3 regions of the Janibacter terrae genome follow, and region 2 is predicted to be linked to each of the others. Evidence: riboswitches for the same ligand, from Rfam matches in the RefSeq annotation. Region 2 holds a riboswitch; each other region holds the start of a gene.
What was found. Region 2 has a riboswitch for S-adenosylmethionine ahead of V3C34_RS08515 (bifunctional o-acetylhomoserine/o-acetylserine sulfhydrylase). Riboswitches for the same ligand answer to the same signal wherever they lie in the genome.
Positions count from the first base shown of each region.

Region 1: it holds a riboswitch for S-adenosylmethionine, as region 2 does, so the genes downstream of both, V3C34_RS01305 (OsmC family protein) here and V3C34_RS08515 (bifunctional o-acetylhomoserine/o-acetylserine sulfhydrylase) in region 2, are expected to answer to the same signal.
Region 3: it holds a riboswitch for S-adenosylmethionine, as region 2 does, so the genes downstream of both, V3C34_RS13330 (aminotransferase class V-fold PLP-dependent enzyme) here and V3C34_RS08515 (bifunctional o-acetylhomoserine/o-acetylserine sulfhydrylase) in region 2, are expected to answer to the same signal.

Region 1 is NZ_CP144167.1:252,956-260,074, forward strand. It holds gene V3C34_RS01285 (permease) at 1-992, opposite strand, end outside; tRNA gene V3C34_RS01290 (tRNA-Sec) at 1,057-1,152, shown strand; gene selA (L-seryl-tRNA(Sec) selenium transferase) at 1,177-2,505, shown strand; gene V3C34_RS01300 (SelB C-terminal domain-containing protein) at 2,502-4,343, shown strand; gene V3C34_RS01305 (OsmC family protein) at 4,351-4,815, opposite strand; SAM riboswitch class IV at 4,846-4,960, opposite strand; gene V3C34_RS01310 (YczE/YyaS/YitT family protein) at 5,006-5,674, opposite strand; gene ppk2 (polyphosphate kinase 2) at 5,700-6,593, opposite strand; gene ybaK (Cys-tRNA(Pro) deacylase) at 6,658-7,119, shown strand, end outside.
Region 2 is NZ_CP144167.1:1,725,201-1,732,319, forward strand. It holds gene V3C34_RS08500 (carboxyl transferase domain-containing protein) at 1-988, opposite strand, end outside; gene V3C34_RS08505 (hypothetical protein) at 1,031-1,399, shown strand; gene V3C34_RS08510 (hypothetical protein) at 1,386-1,787, shown strand; SAM riboswitch class IV at 1,821-1,934, shown strand; gene V3C34_RS08515 (bifunctional o-acetylhomoserine/o-acetylserine sulfhydrylase) at 1,951-3,270, shown strand; gene V3C34_RS08520 (hypothetical protein) at 3,337-3,642, shown strand; gene V3C34_RS08525 (hypothetical protein) at 3,642-4,889, shown strand; gene V3C34_RS08530 (hypothetical protein) at 4,899-5,666, shown strand; gene V3C34_RS08535 (sterol carrier protein domain-containing protein) at 5,681-6,013, shown strand; gene hrpA (ATP-dependent RNA helicase HrpA) at 6,036-7,119, shown strand, end outside.
Region 3 is NZ_CP144167.1:2,694,490-2,701,608, reverse strand. It holds gene V3C34_RS13335 (ribonuclease J) at 1-1,037, shown strand, start outside; gene V3C34_RS13330 (aminotransferase class V-fold PLP-dependent enzyme) at 1,185-2,402, opposite strand; SAM riboswitch class IV at 2,446-2,561, opposite strand; gene V3C34_RS13325 (A24 family peptidase) at 2,635-3,279, opposite strand; gene V3C34_RS13320 (DNA translocase FtsK) at 3,391-6,207, shown strand; gene V3C34_RS13315 (ion channel) at 6,275-6,979, shown strand; gene rimO (30S ribosomal protein S12 methylthiotransferase RimO) at 7,021-7,119, shown strand, end outside.

The sequences.
Region 1 (7,119 bases), 1.5 Mb from region 2:
ACCCGCCAGGTGAGGGCGCGGCCCACCATGACCAGGGACGGGAGGCTCACGGCCGGCAGCGCGATGAGGACGAGCCCCAGCACCCACGGGCTGGCACCGACGGCGGCGAGGGCGAGGAGCACCGGGATCTCGCCACCGGTCGGGATGACGAGGAGGACCACGACGGCAGCGACGGCCACCAGGGCGAACCCCCCGCCGGTCACCCACGCCGCCTCGAAGCTGAAGACGTGCGCGGCCGCGCCCACGAGCGCGACGACGACGAGGTACTCCGGCACGAGGGTGAGCGTGAACCGCACGAGCGAGCGGACGAACCGCCCCAGCGACGGCCCGTCCTCGTCCACGGTCTCCGGTGCGATGTCCGCGGCGGTGGGGTCCACCCTTCGTCCCTGGGCGAGGCGGGCGGCGAGCGCCGCCGCCCCCAGGACCAGCCCGACCCCGACGACGAGCCGGGTCGCGGCCCACTCCCACGGCCCGACGAGCGCGAGGAAGACGAGGACGGCCGGGTTGAGGACCGGGTTGCCGAGCCAGTAGGCGACGACCGACGGGAGCGGCACCCCGCTGCGACGCAGCGAGACCGCCACCGGCGAGGCGCAGCAGGTGCACATCATGCTCGGCAGCGAGGCAGCGCCCGCGATGGCCGCGCCGGAGGTGGAGCCGCGGCCGGCGAGGACCCGGCGCAGGTGCTCCCGGGGCAGGAGCGCGTCGATGGCCGCGGCGACGAGCAGGCCGACGAGCAGCGCCTTCCAGACGGCCAGGCTGTACGCAAGCGTGAAGTCCCAGGCCCCCTGCGACCACGTCGACGCGTCACGCGCGACGTCGACGAGCGCACCCCCGTCCCACGCCCGGCTGCCGACGAGGCCGTCGATCTTCAGCGCGTAGGGCCACCACTTGGCCCAGACGAGACCGACGACGAAGACCAGGGCGGTGTTCGCGACCCCGAGGACCCAGCGGTCGAGGTGTCGCGGCCGGCCGGGAGACGGTGCGGTGCTCACGTCGTCACCGTAGGAGAAGGACGCTCCGGTGTCTCGGGGGACGACCTGTCCTAGGGTGGGCGGCGGAGGCGTCTGGGTTCCTGGTGGTCCCCCCGGTCTTCAACACCGGTGAGGCTGAGCATCTCGGTCTGGCGGGTTCGATTCCCGTCCGCCTCCGCCACACGTCCGACCCGAAGGGAGCACGGTGACCGACCCCCGGCAGGCCATCCCGCGCACCGACACGCTGCTGGCCTCGGCGCCCTTCGTCGCCGCGGCGGAGCGACTCGGGCGGGATGTCGTCCGGGTCGCGATCACCGCCGCCCAGCAGCAGGCGCGCGACGGGAGCATCGGCCCCGACGAGGTCCCCGCCACCGCACTCGCCGGGCTCCCGACCCGGGCCAGCTCGCTCACCGCGGTCCTCAACGCGACCGGCGTCGTGGTGCACACCAACATCGGCCGGGCCCCCTTGTCCCCCCGCGCGATCGAGGCCGTCGTCGACGCCGCCGGCTACGTCGACGTCGAGATGGACCTGGCCACGGGAGCGAGGAGCCGACGCGGCGCCGGGGCACTCGCCGCCCTGCTCGACGCCGTCCCCGACGCGACCGGCGCGCTGGTCGTCAACAACGGCGCGGCCGCGCTCGTGCTCGCCACGACCGCGCTCGCCGCCGGGCGCGAGGTCGTCGTCTCGCGCGGGGAGATGGTCGAGATCGGCGACGGGTTCCGCCTGCCCGACCTCATCGCCTCGACCGGCGCTCGGCTGCGCGAGGTCGGCACGACGAACCGCACCCACCTGAGGGACTACGCCGACGCGATCGGTCCGGGCACCGGGTGCGTGCTCAAGGTGCACCCGAGCAACTTCCGCGTCGACGGGTTCACGGCCGAGGTGGGCCTCGGTGAGCTCCGCGGGCTGCGTCGGCCCGACGGCTCCCCCGTGCCGGTCGTCGCCGACATCGGGTCCGGCCTGCTGCGGCCCGACCCGCTGCTGCCCGACGAGCCGGATGCCACGACGTGGCTGCGCGCGGGCGCCACGATCGTCACCGCCAGCGGCGACAAGCTCCTCGGCGGCCCGCAGGCGGGTCTCGTCCTCGGCGACGCGGAGGTCGTCGAGCGGTTGCGCCGCCACCCGCTTCAGCGCGCCCTGCGCGTCGACAAGCTGACCCTCGCCGCGCTCGAGGCGACTCTGCGCGGATCGGTCCCACCGGTCACCGCCGCGCTGCACGTCACCGCCGACGAGCTGCGGCCGCGGGTCGAGGCCCTCGCCGCCGCCCTCGGCCGTGGGGTCGTGGCGGTCGAGGGCCGCGTCGGCGGCGGCGGGGCGCCCGGCGTGCCCCTGCCCGGCTGGGCCGTCGAGATCCCCGCGGACGCCGTCGAGCGCCTGCGCGTCGGCGAGCCGGTCGTGCTCGCCCGGGTCGAAGGGGGGCGCGGCCTGGTCGACCTGCGCTGCGTCCCGGCCGATCGGGACGGTGACGTCGAAGCGGCACTGCGGGCGGCGCTCGGCGACGACGGGCCCGACCCGGGGACGCCCACCCCATGAGGCGCGTGCTCGCCACCGCCGGGCACGTCGACCACGGCAAGTCGACGCTCGTGCGCGCGCTCACCGGGCGTGACCCCGACCGGCTGCGCGAGGAGCGCGAGCGCGGGCTGACCATCCAGCTCGGTTACGCCTGGACGACCCTGCCGAGCGGGGCCGAGGTCGCCTTCGTCGACGTGCCGGGGCACCAGCGGTTCCTCGGGACGATGCTCTCGGGGCTGGGGCCGGCGCCGGCGGTGGTCTTCGTCGTCGCCGCTGACCAGGGCTGGCAGGCGCAGAGCAGCGAGCACCTCGCCGCCGTGCAGGCGCTCGCCATCACCGACGGCCTGCTCGTCATCACCCGGTGCGACCTGGCCGACGACGAGCAGCGAGCCGGCGTGCTCACCGAGTCGCGGCGACACCTGGCCGAGGCCGGGCTCGACCTCCCTGCCGTCGAGGTCTCGGCGGTCCGGGGCGACGGGATGGACTCCCTTCGCGCGGCGCTCGACGAGCTCGCTGCCCGGCTGCCGGAGCCGGACGCCCGGGCGCCGGTGCGGCTCTGGTCCGACCGCAGCTTCTCCGTCTCCGGCGCGGGGACGGTCGTCACGGGCACCCTCGGCGCGGGCACGGTCCACGTCGGCGACCGGCTGGTGCTGCTCGACCGCGGGTCCGCACGCGAGGTGACGGTGCGTGGCCTGCACAGCCAGGACGAGGCGCACGAAGCCGTCGGCCCGGTCTCCCGGGTCGCAGTCAACCTGCGCCGCGTGGACGAGGTCGGCCGCTCCGTCGCGCTGCTGACGCCCGACGCCTTCGCGCTCGCGTCGGTCGTCGACGTGTCCGCCACCGAGCTGCATTCCCCTAGGGCAATGCAGACGAACGGTCACGGGAGCGCGCATTCCCCTAGGGCAATGCAGATGGTCGAGCAGGGGACGCTGCACGTCGGGTCGGTCGACGTCGAGGTGCACGTGCGCCCCCTCGGGCCGGACCACGCCCGCCTCTCGGCCGCGACCGTCCTCCCGTGGCGCGTGGGCGACCGGGCGATCCTGCGCGACGCGGGGAGTCGTCGCCTGTGGGCCGTCCGCGTCGTGGACGTCGACCCCCTGCCGCTCACCCGCCGCGGTGCCCCAGGGCGAAGGGGGCAGGCCCTCGCCTCTGCAGGCGCGGACCCCGCCGACCTCGCCACCGCTCGGCTGCGCTCGCGCGCAGCCGAGCGGGCGGACGTGCTCGACCGGCTGGGTCTCCCCGCGCCAGCGGGTGCCGTGCGGCACGGTGACTGGTGGGTCGACGCGGGGGCCGTGAGCACGTGGCGCGACCGGCTCGGCGAGGCCGTCCGCCGGCACCATGCCGCCGACCCGCTCAGCGCCGGGCTGCCCGTCGCCGAGGCGGCCAGGTCGCTCGGCCTGCCCGAGCACCTCCCTGCGGTGCTCGGGCAGGCCCTGGTGCCGGGACTGGCCACCGACGCCGGCCTCGCCGTCGCCGACGGCCGCGTCCACGACCCGGAGGCTGGCGGCCTCGGAGCCGCGGAGGCCGGGATCGCGGCTCTCGAGGCACGGCTGGGGGCCACCCCCTTCGTGGCGGCGGAGCGGGGTGAGCTCGCCGAGCTCGGTCTCGGGACCGCGGAGCTCGCGGCCGCCGAGCGCCTCGGACGGATCATGCGTCTGCCCGACGACGTCGTGCTGCTCCCCGACGCGCCGGCGCGGGCGATGCGGGTGCTCGCCGGGCTGGAGCAACCCTTCACCCTCAGCCTCGCGCGACAGGCGCTCGGGACCACCCGGCGCGTCGCCGTGCCCCTGCTCGAGCACCTCGACGCCCGCGGGTGGACCCGGCGGGTGGACGGGAGTCTGCGGCAGGTCGTGCGCTAGGCCGCGCTCAGGCAGCGACCTCGAGGCTCGTCGTCACCGGCACGCCGTGCGTGAGGTTGTCGAGGACGGGGCAGTGCTCGGCGACGGCCTGCTCGAGGCGGCGGTACTCCCCTTCGCTCTCCGGGCCGCTGACCGTGATGGCCAGCTCGATGCCCTGGAAGCCCGGACGCACCGACTCGTCCGTGCCGAGGAACCCGGCGAGGTCCAGGTCGCCGCGCAGGTCGACGTCGATCGTGTCGACCCGGAGGCCGAGCTTGTCGGCCCAGACCTGGTAGCTGATGACGGTGCACGAGGCGAGGGCGGCCAGCAGGTGCTCGACCGGGTTGGCGCCCTTGTCGGTGCCGCCGAGGGCCGGCGGCTCGTCGATCGTGTAGCTGAACTGGCGGCTCGTGATGGCGACCTCGGTCCCCGTGACGAGCGCGCCCCGGGTCGTGACCTCGAGCAGCGTGGTGGGTGCGGTGGTGGCAGTCATGGACGGCTCCGTGGATCAGGGGCTCTCGTGAACCCGCGCTTGGCGCGGCCGGTCGGCCGACGCCCAGGTCGTCACCCGGGGCACCCCACCGAGGGTGGAGGGTTGCCGCCCAGCAAGCCGGGGCTTCGCGCTGGGACTCATGACCTGGCCATAAGATGACACACAGCAATCCATAACGTCCAGTTATGTATCAGGAAGTGGGACCGCGCCTGAGGTCGACCGTGAAGAGCGGCAGGAAGAGCTGGGCCAGCGGCCCGATGGCGAGCGCGTAGAGGAAGGTGCCGACGCCGACCGTGCCGCCGAGCAGCCACCCGACGACGACCACCGTGACCTCGATCCCCGTGCGCACCAACCGGATCGAGTGGCCGGTGAGGCGCGCGATCCCCGTCATCAGGCCGTCGCGCGGACCGGGCCCGAACTGCGAGCCGATGTACATGCCGGTCGCGATGCCGTTGAGCACCACGCCCCCGACGAGGAGCACGATGCGCCAGCCGAGGTCGCCCGGCTCGTCGAGGTGCGCGAGGACGAGGTCGGCGGAGGGGCCGATGAGCAGAGCGTTGCCGATCGTGCCGACGCCGGGCTTCTGCCGCAACGGGATCCACCCGAGCAGCACGAGCAGCGAGACGCCGACGACGATCGTGCCGAAGCTCAGCGGGACGTGGCGCGAGACGCCGACGTGGAGCACGTCCCAGGGGATCTGGCCGAGCGTCGCGCGCAGCACCATCGCCATCGACGCGCCGTAGAGGAAGAGGCCCGCGAGGAGCAACGGCAGACGGACCCCGAGGCGCCCGGCACGCAGCTGCTCGAGGGGGCCGATGTCGGCGAGCTGTCGCCCGCGGGGTGGCGCGTCGTCGGTCACCGGGTCAGCGTAGGGCTCGACGAGATCAGTCGCCCACGGTCTGCTTGCCGCGGGCGACGACCTTGCGGTCGGGCGCGTAGACGATCTGGGTGTCCTTGTCCTCGTAGTCGAACTGGTTGAGGAAGAAGCGCATGGCGTTGATCCGGCCGCGCTTCTTGTCGTTGGACCTGATGACCGTCCAGGGCGCGTGCTTGGTGTCGGTCCGCTCGAACATCGCCTCCTTGGCGGCGGTGTACGCCTCCCACTTGTCGAGGCTCTCGAGGTCCATCGGGGAGAGCTTCCACCGGCGCACCGGGTCGATCTGGCGGATGGCGAAGCGGGTGCGCTGCTCCTGCTGGGTCACGGAGAACCACAGCTTGGTGACGTGGACCCCGGCGTCGATGAGCATCCGCTCGATCTTCGGCGCCTGGTCCATGAAGCCCTCGTACTGCTCGTCGCTGCAGAAGCCCATGACCCGCTCGACGCCGGCGCGGTTGTACCAGGAGCGGTCGAAGAGGACGATCTCGCCGCTCGTCGGCAGGTGCCGCAGGTAGCGCTGGAAGTACCACTCGCCCTCCTCTCGCTCGCTCGGCCTGGTGAGCGCGACGACCCTGGCGCCCCGGGGGTTGAGGTGCTCCGTGAAGCGCTTGATCGTGCCGCCCTTGCCGGCGGCGTCACGGCCCTCGAAGAGGACGACGAACTTGCGGCCGGTGTCCTGCGCCCAGTACTGGAACTTCAGCAGCTCGATCTGCAGCAGGTACTTCTCGACGTCGTAGTCGTTGCGGGTCATGAGCTCGTCGTACGGGTAGTTCTCCCGCCACGTCTCGACGGCCAGGCCGTCCGGTCGGATGAGCATCGGGTCGTCACCCTGGTCGTCGCGGACGGTGTAGCCCTCGTCGATGAGCCGGTCGATGTACTCGCGGAGGTTCTGCTTCTGCATGGGACGTGGGTACCACGTGGACCTGTCGCGCGGGTGTCGGAGCGGGTGGCGGAGACTGGAGTCCATGGCCAGGAGGACGAAGGGGGGCGGCGCCACCCCCGCGACGCGGGCGCTGGCGGCGGCCGGGGTGGCGTACACGGAGCACCCCTACGAGCACGACCCGGCGGCGCCCTCGTACGGCGTGGAGGCCGCCGAGGTGCTCGGGGTCCCACCCGAGCGGGTCCTGAAGACCCTGCTCGCCCAGACCGACCTGCCCCGCGACCACGGACTCGTCGTGGGCATCGTCCCCGTCGCCGGGCAGCTGGATCTCAAGGCCCTGGCCGCGGCGGTCGGCGCGAAGCGGGCGAGCATGGCCGACCCGGCGCTCGCCGAGCGGACCACCGGCTACGTCGTGGGCGGGATCAGCCCGGTCGGTCAGAAGCGCGCCCTCGTCACGGTCCTCGACGCCTCTGCGCTCGGGCACGACACGGTCCTCATCAGCGGCGGGCGACGAGGGCTCGACCTGGAGCTGGCCCCCGCGGCCCTC
Region 2 (7,119 bases):
TCGACTCCGAGACCTGGTAGCGGCGGTCCTGGCCGACGAGGACGCACGACCGCCCGCCGAAGCTCGCCAGCGCGAGCATCACGCCCTTGTCCGACTCGCCGTAGCCGGTGCCGTTGAGCGGGATGACGTCGTCCGCGGCGTACCGCAGCAGCTCTCGGACGCCGGGGCGGTCCCCCCTTCGCGTCGTCTCGATGGCGGTCCACAGCCGCGCGATCTCCTCCTCGCTCGGCTCCGGCCGGGAGACGAAGGGGGCGATCCGCCGGACCGGCGCGCCGTCCTCCGCCGCGGGTGAGCGGGCGTGGCCCCCGGTCGTGGCGGAGAGCAGCGTGAGCGCCCGGGCGGCGATGTCGGCGAGCTCGTCGGTCGGCACGACCGCGTCGACGATGCCCTTGTCGACGAGGTTCTCGGCGACCTGCACGCCGGAGGGGAAGGGGGCGCCGTTCAGCGTCTCGTAGACGACCGGGCCGAGGAAGCCGATGAGCGCGCCCGGCTCGGCGATGGTCATGTGGCCGAGCGAGCCCCACGACGCGAAGACCCCGCCGGTCGTCGGGTGCCGCAGGTAGACGAGGTAGGGCAGGCCGGCGGCCTTGTGCGCGACGACGGCCGCGGAGATGTCGACCATCGTCATGAAGGCGGGCGTGCCCTCCTGCATCCGGGTGCCTCCGCTCGCCGTCGCCGCGACGAGGGGGAGGCGCTCGGTCGTCGCCCGGCGCACCGCCGCGACGATGCGTCCGGCGGCCGCGCGCCCGATCGAGCCGCCGAGGAAGCGGAACTCGCCGACGACGAGCGCGACCTCGTGCCCGCGGATGCTCGCCCGGCCGGTGACCACCGACTCGTCGGTGCCGGACCGCGCGGCTGCCGCCTCCAGGGTCGCGAGGTAGCCGTCGCTCAGGCCGGAGCGGTCGATCGGCTCGTCCCAGGAGACGAAGCTGCCGGCATCGACGACGGCGGCGAGCAGGTCGTGGGCTCCGGGGCGTGGCGCGCTCATGCCGTGATCGTGCCAGCAGCGGGGCCGCGTACGCTTGCCGCCGTGCTTGTGCCGCTGACCACTCTCGTGCTCGTCGCGGTCGGCGTGCTCGGCGTCCTGGCCCTGGCCTACCTGATCATCGACCGGCTCGTCGACGACCTCATGCTGCTCACGACCGCCGTCGTCGAGCTGCTCCTGCTCGCTCTCGTCGTCGGGTCCGCGATCGCGATGGGGCAGGTCGAGGGGGAGGGGGAGGGGGCGACGATGCTCGCCTACGCCCTCACCCTGCCGATCCTGCCCCCGATCGTCGTCTTCATCGCCCTGAAGGAGAAGACCCGGTGGGCCATGGGGGTCGTCCTCGCCGGTGCCTTCACCGTCGGTGTCATGACCTACCGCATCCTGCAGATCTGGCAGACCCATGGCTCCGCCTGAGCTGCGCACGGGCACCGGGCCGGGTCGGGTCGTCGTCGCCGTCTACGCCGTGCTCGCGCTCGCCGCGACCGGCCGCTCGGTCCTGCAGGTCACCCAGTACCTCGACCGGGCGCCGCTGGCGTACGCGCTCTCGGCGCTCGCGGCCGTGGTCTACGTCGTCGCGACCGTGGCCCTGGCGAAGGGGGGAACCACCGGCGCGCGGGTCGCGACCGGGGCGATCCTCGTCGAGGCCGTCGGCGTGCTCACCGTGGGCACGCTGTCGTACGTCCTGCCGGACCTCTTCCCGGACAAGACCGTCTGGTCGCACTTCGGGTCCGGGTACGGGTTCCTGCCGCTCGTCCTCCCCTTCGTCGGCCTGTGGTGGGTCCACCGCGTGAGACGGGCCTGACCAGATGCTGGTCACCCTCCTAGTCTCCGGGTAGGTCTTGAGTGCCAGCGCCAGGCCCCGGCTCGCTGGCCGGCAACCCTCCATCCGCGGTGGGGTGCCCCGGGAGACGACCTGGTCCGTGGCGACCGCCACGGTCAAGCGCGCACGATCAGGAGCAAAACTCATGAGCGACCCGTCCACGTGGAACTTCGAGACGAAGCAGATCCACGCCGGCCAGGCGCCCGACCCGACCACGGGTTCGCGGGCACTGCCGATCCACCTGACGACCTCCTACCAGTTCAAGGACACCGAGCACGCGGCGAACCTGTTCGCGCTCAAGGAGCTCGGCAACATCTACACGCGGATCATGAACCCCACGCAGGACGCGGTGGAGCAGAAGATCGCGGCCCTCGAGGGCGGCGTGGGCGCGCTCCTCACCGCCTCCGGCATGTCCGCGACGCACCTGGCCCTGGTCAACCTCGCCGAGGCCGGTGACCACATCGTCGCCAGCACCGCCCTCTACGGCGGCACGATCAACCTGCTGAAGTTTACCCTGCCGAAGTTCGGCATCGAGGTGAGCTTCGTCGATGACCCGAGCGACCTCGAGCAGTGGCGCGCGGCGGTCAAGCCCAACACCAAGGCCTTCTTCGGCGAGACCATCGGCAACCCCAAGGACATCGTCCTGGACATCGCCGGCATCTCCGAGGTCGCGCACGCGGCCGGCGTGCCGCTCGTCGTGGACAACACGATCGCGACGCCCTACGTGCTCCGTCCGATCGAGCACGGTGCGGACGTCGTCGTGCACTCCGCGACGAAGTACCTCGGCGGCCACGGCACCGCGATCGCCGGCGTGATCGTCGACGCCGGCCGGTTCGACTACGCGGCGGACCCGGAGAAGTTCCCCAACTACAACCAGCCCGACCCGAGCTACCACGGGCTGCGCTTCGGCCCGGACCTCGGCGTGGACGGTGCCATGGGTGCCAACCTCTCCTTCATCCTCAAGGCCCGGGTGCAGCTGCTGCGCGACATCGGCCCGGCGATCTCCCCCTTCAACGCCTTCCTCATCGGGCAGGGCATCGAGACGCTCAGCCTGCGCATGGAGCGGCACCTGGCCAACACGGCCAAGGTCGCCGAGTTCCTCGGTCAGCACGCGCAGGTCGACAAGGTCACGTGGGCCTCGCTGCCGAGCAGCCCCAGCCACGAGCTCGCGCAGCGGTACACGCCCCAGGGTGCCGGCGCCGTCATCTCCTTCGAGATCTCCGGCGGCCTCGAGGCGGGCAAGAAGTTCGTCGAGGGCCTGAGCCTGCACAGCCACCTGGCCAACATCGGTGACGTGCGCTCGCTCGTCATCCACCCCGCGTCGACGACCCACTCGCAGGGCCCCGACGAGGACCGGCTCGCCGCTGGCGTCACCCCCGGCCTCGTGCGCCTCGCAGTGGGCCTCGAGGCGATCGAGGACATCGTCGCCGACCTCGAGCAGGGCTTCGCCGCCGCGAAGGCCTGACGACCACCCCGAGGGGCCTGTGGAGAACTCCACGGGCCCCTCGGCGTTCTTCCCTAGCGTGGGTGCATGGGCGGACAGGAACGCATCTCCATCGACAGCGAGGGCATCGAGGGCCTCGGTCGCCAGCTCAAGGCCATCGCCGACTTCCTCGAGGAGAAGGCGGCCAAGGCCAACAACGAGGCCGTCGAGACCTTCGGGTTCCCGAGCTGGTACGGCACCGACGCGTACGAGGCGGCGATCGGGGACTTCGAGCGGGAGCGGATCAGGGTGGGCAAGCAGCTGCGCGAGCTGGCGCGGCTGGCCCGGGACGCGGGGTCCTGGTACGTGCTCACCGAGGACCTCGTCGACCGGCGCAACCAAGGGATCCTCTGATGGCGCTCCACGACCCCGGGACCATCGAGGAGGGCGACCCCAGCACGATCCGGGCCGAGGCGGACGAGCTGCGGACGGTCGCCGCCAACATCCACACCGTGGCCGAGATGCTGCGCATGGTCTCGACGAAGGGGGTGTGGGACTCGTGCGCGGGGACGATCTTCGAGGACGAGGTGGGCAGCACCCCGGATGACCTCTTCGCGATCGCCAACCGCCTCGCGGACACCGAGCGGATCATCCGTCCCTACGCGGACCGGCTCGAGGAGAGCCAGGCCACCCTCGAGCGACTCCGTGGACGGTACGAGGAGAACGTCCGCATCTCGGAGGAGCGCAAGGCGAAGCTCGCGACGCTGACCCCGCAGGACCCCGAGTACGCCATCGTCGAGCGGGAGTACCGGGCCGCCGCCAACTCGCGGGAGATGAACAAGAGGGGCTTCGAGCGCGAGGCGGAGGAGGCGAGCGCCGACGAGCGGACCATGGCGACGAGCCTGGCCGCGGTGGGGTCCGAGCTCTCCGACGAGAAGGGGTACAACGGTTTCGAGATGGCGAGCCGGACGGGCCGGAGCCGCCTGTTCAACAACGACGTCGTCGACCTCACGCCCTGGGGCAAGCCTGCGGCCGTCGTCACGGCAGCCGACCCGCTGGGCAGGCTGGGGCGCCGCGCCGTGTACGGGGAGGGCAGCTACCGGGACGTCGGCCTGACGACGGTGCTCACGGCGGCCGACATCCTCGTGCCCGGCAGTCGGCGCATCGAGGCCAGGGACGCGACCCGGGCCAGCCGCCGGGCCGACGAGCTCAAGGGCATCAGGGCCGCCGACAGGTCGACCAACCCCATCGCCCATCGACGGCTCGCGACCAACACGAGGATCTGGGCGCAGCACCAGGTCGCCACGGGCAAGGTCCGGGCGAAGCACAAGGTGACGGACACCCTCGCCGACAAGACCGGCATCCGGCTCGTGGACGACATGGTCACCGACTGGTCGGCCGTGGCCGGCGCCGGGCGCGTGCGAAGGAGCGGGTATGCGCTCAAGTACTCGGTCAAGGTCACCAACAAGACCACGGCGCAGGTGAGCTCGGTCCAGTCGGCCGCGGACAAGGTCGGCGCCGCGACCGAGTCCGACGAGGCCCGGCGCGAGCGCCGGGCGCGGGAGGAGGCCGAGGAGCGACGGCAGGAGACCGAGCGCCGGCGGCGAGAGTCCCGCGTGGAGGGCATCACGTCGCGACCGATCACCTCACCGGTGCCGTAGCCGAGAAAAGTGCGTTGCACCCCCTTCGCCGGGGTGCGAGCGTGGCGGCATGGCCTCCGACATCCACGTCACCCGGATCGACCCCGACGACGACGCAGCCGCTGCGCTCGTCCTCGACGGGCCGGCTTCGTCGCCACCCGCGACGGGGAGGTCGTCGGCATCGCCGGGTCCTGGGACGTCGAGCTCTCGGTCCCGGCGAAGGGGGGCGCCTCCCTTCGTCCTGCCGAGGGCCTGACGCAGGAGACGATCTACGGCCGCTTCGGGTACGGCGTCGCGAGCTCGGCGCTGCGCTCGCGCTTCGCGGCCGGCACGACCTTCACCGCGCCCGCTGCCGTGCGCACGCAGGCGGACGCGACGGCGACCCGCACGACCACCGCGAGCGCCGAGCAGGGCGCCCGCTGGCACGCCCTCGCCAGGGCGTGCGGCGAGCAGGCGCCGGGGCAGGTCGTGCGCAGCCTCGAGGACTGCGAGCGGATCCTGCGCGACGTCCCGGAGAGCCGCGGCGACCGGGAGCCGGCCCGGCTGCTGTGGGCGACCCGCGAGGGCCGCGACGTCGGGTGCGCGTACTTCCACCGCAGCCCCACGTGGTCCGACGGGCAGCCGCGGGGCGAGGTCGGGGTCTTCTTCCTCATCTCCGTCGACCCCGGTGCGCGGCTGGCGCTCGCCGAGCGGCTGACGACGATCGACCTCATGGGCAGCACGGAGTACTGGGTCACCCCGACGACGCCCTGGCGCTGTGGCTGCCCTCGCACCGCTCCATCGGTGGCGGTGGTCTGAGCGACAGCCTGTGGTTGCGCCTCGTCGACCTGCCGACCGCGGTCGCCGAGCGTGGTCACGCCGCGGACCTCGACGTCGTCGTGCTGGTGCACGACGACGTCCTCGAGGACACGGCCGGCACCTGGCGCTGGACCGCCCGCGACGGCGTCGGCGCACTCACCCGGACCGACGAGCCGGCCGAGGTCACCCTGGGCATCGGCGACCTCGGGGCCGTCTGGCTCGGCGGCCAGACGCTCGGCGCACGACACGCGGCCGGCTACGTCACGCAGCAGCGTCCCGGCGCGGTGGCCGAGCTCGACGCCGCGCTGCGCACGCCGGTCGGGCCGACCACGACGATCGACTTCTGAGGGCGCGGATATCCTGAACCCCATGCCCACCACCCTTCGCGACGCCGTCCCCGCGGAGGAGCTGCACTACAACGAGGACCTGCCGGTCGTCGCCCGCAAGGACGACATCGCCGAGGCGATGCGCGAGCACCAGGTCGTCATCGTCGCGGGGGAGACCGGCTCCGGCAAGACGACCCAGCTGCCCAAGATCGCCCTGGAGATCGGGCGCGGCACGACCGGGCAGATCGGGCACACCCAGCCCCGGCGGATCGCCGCGCGCTCCGTCGCCGAGCGGATCGCCGAGGAGATGCAGGTCGAGCTCGGCGGGCTCGTCGGCTACCAGGTGCGCTTCGCCGACCACAGCAGCGACCAGACCGCGGTCAAGGTCATGACCGACGGCATCCTGCTCAACGAGATGCAGCGCGACCGGGACCTGCGCCGCTACGACACGATCATCATCGACGAGGCCCACGAGCGTTCGCTCAACATCGACTTCATCCTCGGCTACCTCAAGCAGCTGCTGCCCCGGCGTCCCGACCTCAAGGTCATCATCACCTCCGCGACGATCGACCCGGAGCGCTTCGCCCAGCACTTCGGTGACGCCGCGGGCGAGCCCGCCCCGATCATCGAGGTCTCCGGCCGCACCTACCCCGTCGAGGTCCGCTACCGCCCGCTGGGCGACGACGAGGCAGACGACGGGGACGGGGACCAGGTCACCGGCATCTGCCGCGCGGTCGAGGAGCTGTGGACCGAGTCGACGAGCACGGCGCCCGATGTCCGGGACGTCCTGGTCTTCCTCTCCGGTGAGCGCGAGATCCGCGACGCGCAGGACGCGCTGACGTCGATGGACCTCCCGGACACCGAGGTCATCCCGCTCTACGCGCGCCTGTCCGCGGCCGAGCAGCACCGCGTCTTCGCACCGCACCGCGGCCGCCGGGTCGTGCTGTCCACCAACGTCGCCGAGACCTCGCTGACCGTCCCCGGCATCCGCTACGTCATCGACACCGGCACCGCGCGCATCTCCCGCTACAGCCAGCGGACCAAGGTGCAGCGCCTGCCCATCGAGCGCGTCTCGCAGGCCTCGGCCAACCAGCGCGCCGGCCGCTGCGGTCGCGTCGCCGAGGGCG
Region 3 (7,119 bases), 970 kb from region 2:
CCGAGCGCGAGATCGGTCCCGCGATCGACACCGTCTTCCACAAGGCGCAGCGCCGGATCATCGTCGCCTGCTTCTCCAGCCACGTGCACCGCGTCCAGCAGGTGCTCGACGCCGCCGAGCGCAACGGCCGCAAGGTCGCCATGGTCGGTCGCTCGATGGTGCGCAACATGGGCATCGCTGCGGACCTGGGGTACCTGCACGTGCCCGACCGCGTGCTCGTCGACGTCAAGAAGCTCGACAACTACCCGGACAACGAGGTCGTCCTGATCTGCACGGGCAGCCAGGGCGAGCCGATGGCGGCCCTGTCGCGCATGGCCAACCGCGACCACCGCATCGACGTGGGCGACGGGGACACCGTGCTGCTCGCCTCGAGCCTCATCCCCGGCAACGAGAACGCCGTGTACCGCGTCATCAACGGCCTCATGCGCCTGGGTGCCGACGTCGTGCACAAGGGCAACGCCAAGGTGCACGTGTCCGGTCACGCGAGCGCCGGTGAGCTGCTCTACTGCTACAACATCGTCAAGCCGCGCAATGTCATGCCGGTCCACGGCGAGTGGCGCCACCTCGTGGCCAACGCCGAGCTGGCGATCCAGACCGGGGTCGACCCCGACCACGTCGTGCTCGCCGAGGACGGTGTCGTCATCGACCTCGTCGACGGCCGCGCCCGCATCGCCGGCGCCGTGCCCTGTGGGTACGTCTACGTCGACGGCTCGAGCGTCGGCGGCACCACCGAGGAGCTGCTCAAGGACCGCCGCATCCTGCGCGACGAGGGGTTCATCTCGGTCATGGTCGTCGTCGACTCCTCGACCGGCAAGGTCATCGCCGGCCCCGAGATCACCGCCCGCGGCTTCGCCGAGGACGACGAGATCTTCACCCAGGTCAAGCCCAAGATCATCGCCGCGCTCGACGAGGCGACCAGGAAGGGCACGACCGACACCCACCAGCTGCAGCAGGTCGTGCGCCGCGCCGTCGGTGGCTGGGTCGGCGGCAAGATCCGTCGCCGCCCGATGATCATCCCGGTGGTCGTGGCGGCCTAGGAGACGGTGCCCCGGGCGTCCCAGGATTCTCGGGTGACCCGATAAACCTCGCCTTCGCAAGAGTTTGAGACTCTTGCGAAGGCGAGGTTTCTCTTGCTGAGCGAAGGGGGACTGCCGGGTCCCCCCTTCGACCTCACCCGAGGAGGGTCAGAGGGCGCGAAGGGCGCCGAGGAGCCGGTCGATGTGCGCCGGGGTGGTGCCGAGGCCCGCGCTGATCCGCACCGCGGTGTCCTGCTCGTGCTCGGAGAGCAGGTCGTCGACGAGCAGGTGCGCGCAGAACTTGCCGTCGCGCACACCGATGCCGTGGTCGTCGCCGAGGATGCGCGCGACCTCGCTGCTGTCGTGGCCGTCGACCGTGATCGCCGCGACGGGGGCGCCCTCTCCACCGCCGAAGAGCGTGTGGACGCGCACACCCTCGATCCCGGCCAGACCGCTCAGCAGTCGGATGCGCAGGGCCTGCTCGTGGTCGATGATCGCCCGCTCGCGCTCGGCGATGATCTCGCAGGCCCTCGCCAGGGCGATCGCGCCGAGGACGTTGGGGGAGCCGGCCTCGTGCCGGGCCGGACCGCAGGTCCACTCTGTCGTGTCGAGACCGACGCGGGCGGTGGCGCCGCCACCGGCGAGGTAGGGGTCGGCGGCGTCGAGCCAGTCGCTGCGGCCGACGAGCACCCCGGCGCCGAAGGGGGCGTAGATCTTGTGGCCGGAGAAGGCGACCCAGTCGATCCCGAGGGCAGCGATGTCGACCCGACGGTGCGGCGCGACCTGGGCGGCGTCGAGGGCGAAGCGGGCGTCGTGCTCGCGGGCGACCGCGGCCAGGCGCTCGATCGGCCAGTGCTCGCCCGTGACGTTGGACGCGCCCGTGGCGACGACGAGGCGGTGCTCTGCGGGGTGGTTGCGCAGGGCCTGCTCGAGGAGCTCGACGGCCTCGTCGCGGCTGTGCGGCACGGGCAGCCGCAGCGTGTCGCCCCACGGGAGGAGGGCCGCGTGGTGCTCGGAGGCGAAGACGAAGACCTTCGTGCCCGCCGGCAGCGCCCGGGCCAGCAGGTTGAAGGAGTCGGTCGTGTTGCGGGTGAAGACGACCTGGTCGTCCTCACGCGCCCCGACGAAGTCGGCGACGCTCTCGCGAGCCTGCTCGTAGCGCGAGCTGGTCACCCGGGAGGCGAAGCCGGCACCGCGGTGAACGGACGAGTAGGTCACCGCGGCGGTGGCGACCTCCTGCGCGACGGCCTCGAAGGCCGGGGTCGTCGCCCCGTGGTCGAGGTGCGCGTACTCGACGGTCGAGCCGTCGCGGTCGCGGTAGGTCAGGCCCTCCGAGACGAGGCGGGGGAGGTCGGTCGAGGTCTGCTGCACGTGGGACACGGTCATTGGGGATGCTCCTGGTCCGTCAGGGACCCGGGTGTCGACCACGAGTCCGCGCTTGCCGGGCGACAATGGCGTCGCCGGCCAGGTCGTCACCCGGAGCACCCCACCGCGGAGGAGGGTTGCCGACCAGCTAGCCGGGGCTTGTCGCTGGTACTCGTGACCTTGCGGATGACCATATCGGACACCGGTGGGTCCGTGTCGAGAGGAGGCGAGGCGCGTCTCGCCACCTGGGACGTCAGCCGAGGGCGACGGCGATGACCGCTCCGGCGACGAGGTAGGGACCGAAGGCGAGGTGCGTCCCCCGGTCGGCCCGGCGCGCGAGCAGCAGTGCGAGAGCGGCGAGTCCACCGATGACGAAGCCCACCCAGACCCCCACGACGAGGTGCGTCCAGCCGAGCCAGGCGAGCGTCGGCGCGATCGAGACCATGAGCTTGGCGTCGCCCATCCCGATCGAGCGGCCGAAGAGGAGGAAGGCGAGCGCGAGCGTCCCGCCCCCGACGAGCAGGGCCGCGAGCCCAGCCCGCTGCAACGCCTCCCACTCGCCGGTCGCGGCGGAGGCGAGGGTGAGCAGCGCGGCCTGCACGGGGACCAGGGGCAGGGTGATCGCGTTGGGCAGGCGGTGGACGTCGGCGTCCACCGCGGCGAGGACGAGGCCGGCGAGGGCCAGCGAGAGCGGTGCCGCGAGCACCGGCCACGGCAGGTCGGAGAGCCCGCGTGCGATCGCCCACCCGACGGAGGGGGCGACCGGCAGGACCCACAGGTGTCGGGGGAGGGGACCCCCTTCGTCCTCCCGCCGGTAGGTCCCGGTGCGCAGCCAGAGGTACCCGACCACGCCGCCGACGAGCGCCAGGAGGGCGACGATGAGGGTGCGTGCGTCCACGGCGGCGACGCTACTCGGCGGGTGCCGGGGCCGCTCCCCGATCTCCACAGGTTGCCGTTGTTGCGCGTGTGACGCGTGTGTCGGGCGGGGCTTTCGCCTAACCTGCGGAACATGGCCACTCGTCCGTCGACCTCCTCGCGCAGCACCAAGGGCGCCTCGTCGCGCCCCAAGGGCAGCACCCGTCCGTCGGGTCGCACGTCCGCTGCGAAGGGGAAGACCGCCGCCCCGCGCAAGAAGGCCGCGTCCGGCGGTGGTCTCCCGCTGCCGCTGGCCGCGGTCCACAGGACGTGGGTGGGCGTCGCCCACGCCACCGGCGCCGGCGTGCGCCGGATCGGCACGAGTGCCGGCGAGATCGAGCCCGAGCACCGGCGCGACGGGTGGGGCTTCCTGGCCCTCGCGCTGGCCCTGGTCGTCGCGGTCCGCGAGTGGTGGGGCCTGTCGGGCGCCTTCGGTGACGTCGTGCACGCGGTCTTCGCGGGCACCTTCGGCCGGGTGGCGTACGCGCTGCCGATCGTCCTGCTGCTCCTCGGGGTCCGCCTGCTGCGCTCGGCCGGCGAGTCCGCGGCCGACGCTCGCCTGGGCTTCGGCACGGCGGGGCTGCTCTTCGCCGTCTCCGGCCTGACGCACATCTCCAAGGACATCCCGCAGCCGCCGGACGGCGCCGGGCCCATGCGGGACGCGGGCGGCATCGTCGGCTTCCTCGCCGCGGACCCCCTGACCACGGCGGTCACGGAGTGGCCGGCCATCGTCCTGCTGGTCCTCCTCGGCCTCTTCAGCCTCCTCCTGCTCACCGGCACCCCCCTGCACGAGGTGCCGCAGCGCCTGGCCTACGTCCGGGCCGCCTTCACCGGGGAGGTCCCCTCGCACGTCACCAGCGCCGACGTCGCGGCGAAGGGGGACGCTCCCCAGGCCGCGGTCGCGCGGGCCCGGCGTCGGCGCACCTTCGACGACGACGAGAACCTGGGCGAGCGCGACGGCGACACCGCCTTCGACCAGGCCGCGGTGGTCCAGCCCGCGGGGAAGGGACGCAAGCGCAAGGGCGCCGCCGCGCCCGTCGACGCGGTCGACGAGCCGGCCGCGGATGCCGCGGCCACCGACGGTCCCCGCCCGGGGGAGAAGCGGCCGACCAAGAACCCGGTCGTCGCGCCGATCAGGAGTGCGGACAAGCCGGCCCTGGAGCCGCCGCCCACGACCCAGCTGCCGCAGCGGGTCGAGCAGCTGGCCCTGGCCGGCGACGTCACCTACACGCTCCCTGACAGCCAGCACCTCAAGCCCGGCGCACCCCACAAGGAGCGCTCGGCGGCCAACGACAAGGTCGTCGAGTCCCTGACGAGCGTCCTCGACGAGTTCGGCATCGACGCGCAGGTCACCGGGTTCCACCGCGGCCCGACCGTCACCCGGTACGTCGTCGAGCTCGGCCCGGGCGTGAAGGTCGAGCGGGTCACCGCGCTGTCGAAGAACATCGCGTACGCGGTCGCCTCGGCCGACGTGCGCATCCTCAGCCCCATCCCGGGCAAGTCCGCCATCGGCATTGAGATCCCCAATGCCGACAAGGAGATGGTCTGCCTCGGCGACGTGCTGCGGTCCGACGTCGCCCGCAACAACGAGCACCCGATGGTCATGGGCGTCGGCAAGGACGTGGAGGGCGGCTACGTCATCGCCAACCTCGCGAAGATGCCGCACCTCCTCGTCGCCGGCGCCACCGGCTCCGGCAAGAGCTCCTTCGTCAACTCGATGATCACCTCGATCCTCATGCGGGCCACGCCCGACGAGGTGCGGATGGTGCTCGTCGACCCCAAGCGCGTGGAGCTGACGGCTTACGAGGGCATCCCGCACCTCATCACGCCGATCATCACCAACGCCAAGAAGGCGGCGGAGGCCCTGCAGTGGGTCGTGCGCGAGATGGACATGCGCTACGACGACCTCGCGACCTTCGGCTACAAGCACCTCGACGACTACAACAAGGCCGTCAGGGCCGGCAAGGTCGAGCCGATCCCCGGCAGCGAGCGGGTCATCCAGCCCTACCCCTACCTGCTGGTCATCGTCGACGAGCTCGCCGACCTGATGATGGTCGCCCCGCGAGACGTCGAGGACTCGATCGTGCGCATCACCCAGCTCGCGCGCGCGGCCGGCATCCACCTCGTGCTCGCGACCCAGCGACCCTCGGTCGACGTCGTCACCGGCCTCATCAAGGCCAACGTCCCCTCACGGATGGCCTTCGCCACCTCGTCGCTCGCCGACTCGCGCGTCGTGCTCGACCAGCCGGGCGCGGAGAAGCTGCTCGGCCAGGGTGACGCGCTCTTCCTGCCGATGGGCAAGTCCAAGCCGATGCGTGTCCAGGGCGCCTGGGTCACCGAGTCGGAGATCGAGGCCGTCGTCAGCCACGTGACCGGTCAGCTCAAGCCGACCTACCGCGAGGACGTCGCCCCCGAGACGCCCAAGAAGCAGATCGACGAGGACATCGGCGACGACCTCGACGTGCTGCTCCAGGCGACCGAGCTCGTCGTCACGAGCCAGTTCGGCTCGACCTCCATGCTCCAGCGCAAGCTGCGCGTCGGCTTCGCCAAGGCCGGTCGCCTCATGGACCTGCTCGAGTCGCGCGGCGTCGTCGGTCCGTCCGAGGGCTCCAAGGCCCGCGACGTGCTCATCACGCCCGAGGACCTGCCGACCACCCTCGCCCTGATGCGCGGCGAGGAGCCGCCGGCGTCCACCGGGGACGAGGGCGACCCCCACGACGACGAGGACGAGGCCGTCGTCGTCACCGAGGCCGAGGCCGCCGCCGGGGACACCGCGGTCATCGACGTGCGCGAGGGATCACCGGCTGCGCCGCACAACCGCTACCCGACGGACCCCATCGGTACCGAGGTCGTCGAGGAGTGGACCGAGGACGACGACGAGGACGCCTGGTCCATCACCGACCGTCACTGACCGGCCGGCGCAGGAGCGGGGGCAGGATCAGCGGGCCGTCGGCGACGGGCGAGTCTAGGGTTGCCGCATGACGAAGGCCTGGTACGAGCTCGACAGCCGACCGACAGGTGCCCGGTACTGGGCCGCGGTGGTGCGCAAGCAGCCATCCGCTGTCCTCGTCGCGATCCAGCTGTTCGCGATCATCCTGCTGCCGTGGGTCGAGTCCGAACCCTGGGGACGCGTGGTCATCACGTCGTTGTCGCTGTTCGCGGTGACCTTCGGCATCTGGGTCGTGCGCTCCACCCCGGCCCTGACGTGGCTCGCGCTGCTGATCGGCTTTCCCGCCTTCGTCCTCGAGGTCTGGTCCGTCCTCGAACCTGCCGACCACGTCGTCGGCTTCACCGCGCACCTGCTCCTGGCGGTCTTCTACTTCTATGTCGCCTACGGCCTCGTCGCGTACATGTTCGCCGACACCTGGGTGACCAAGGACGAGCTGTTCGCCGTCGGTGCGGCCTTCACCGTGCTCCTCTTCGGCTTCGCCTACCTCTTCGTCGCGATCCAGACCCTCGCGCCGGGGTCCTTCATCGGGCATTCGAACGAGCCGCAGCTGACCTTCCTCGAGCTCTTGTACTACTCGGGAGCCAACCTCACGAGCGTCGGGCTGTCCGACATCACCGCCGTGCGGCCCCACGCCCGCGCGGCCACGATCATCGAGCAGCTGAGCGGCGTGCTCTACGTCGCGATGGTCATCTCGCGTCTGGTCGCTCTCACCGTGATGCGGGCTCGCAGCTGACGGTGTCCGTCGCCCCGCACCGACCACCTAGAGTGGGGGGCATGTCCGTCCCCACCCGTAGCGTCGCCCTCGTCACCCTGGGGTGTACCCGTAACGACGTGGACTCCGAGGAGCTCGCCGGGCGCCTGTCGGCGGAGGGC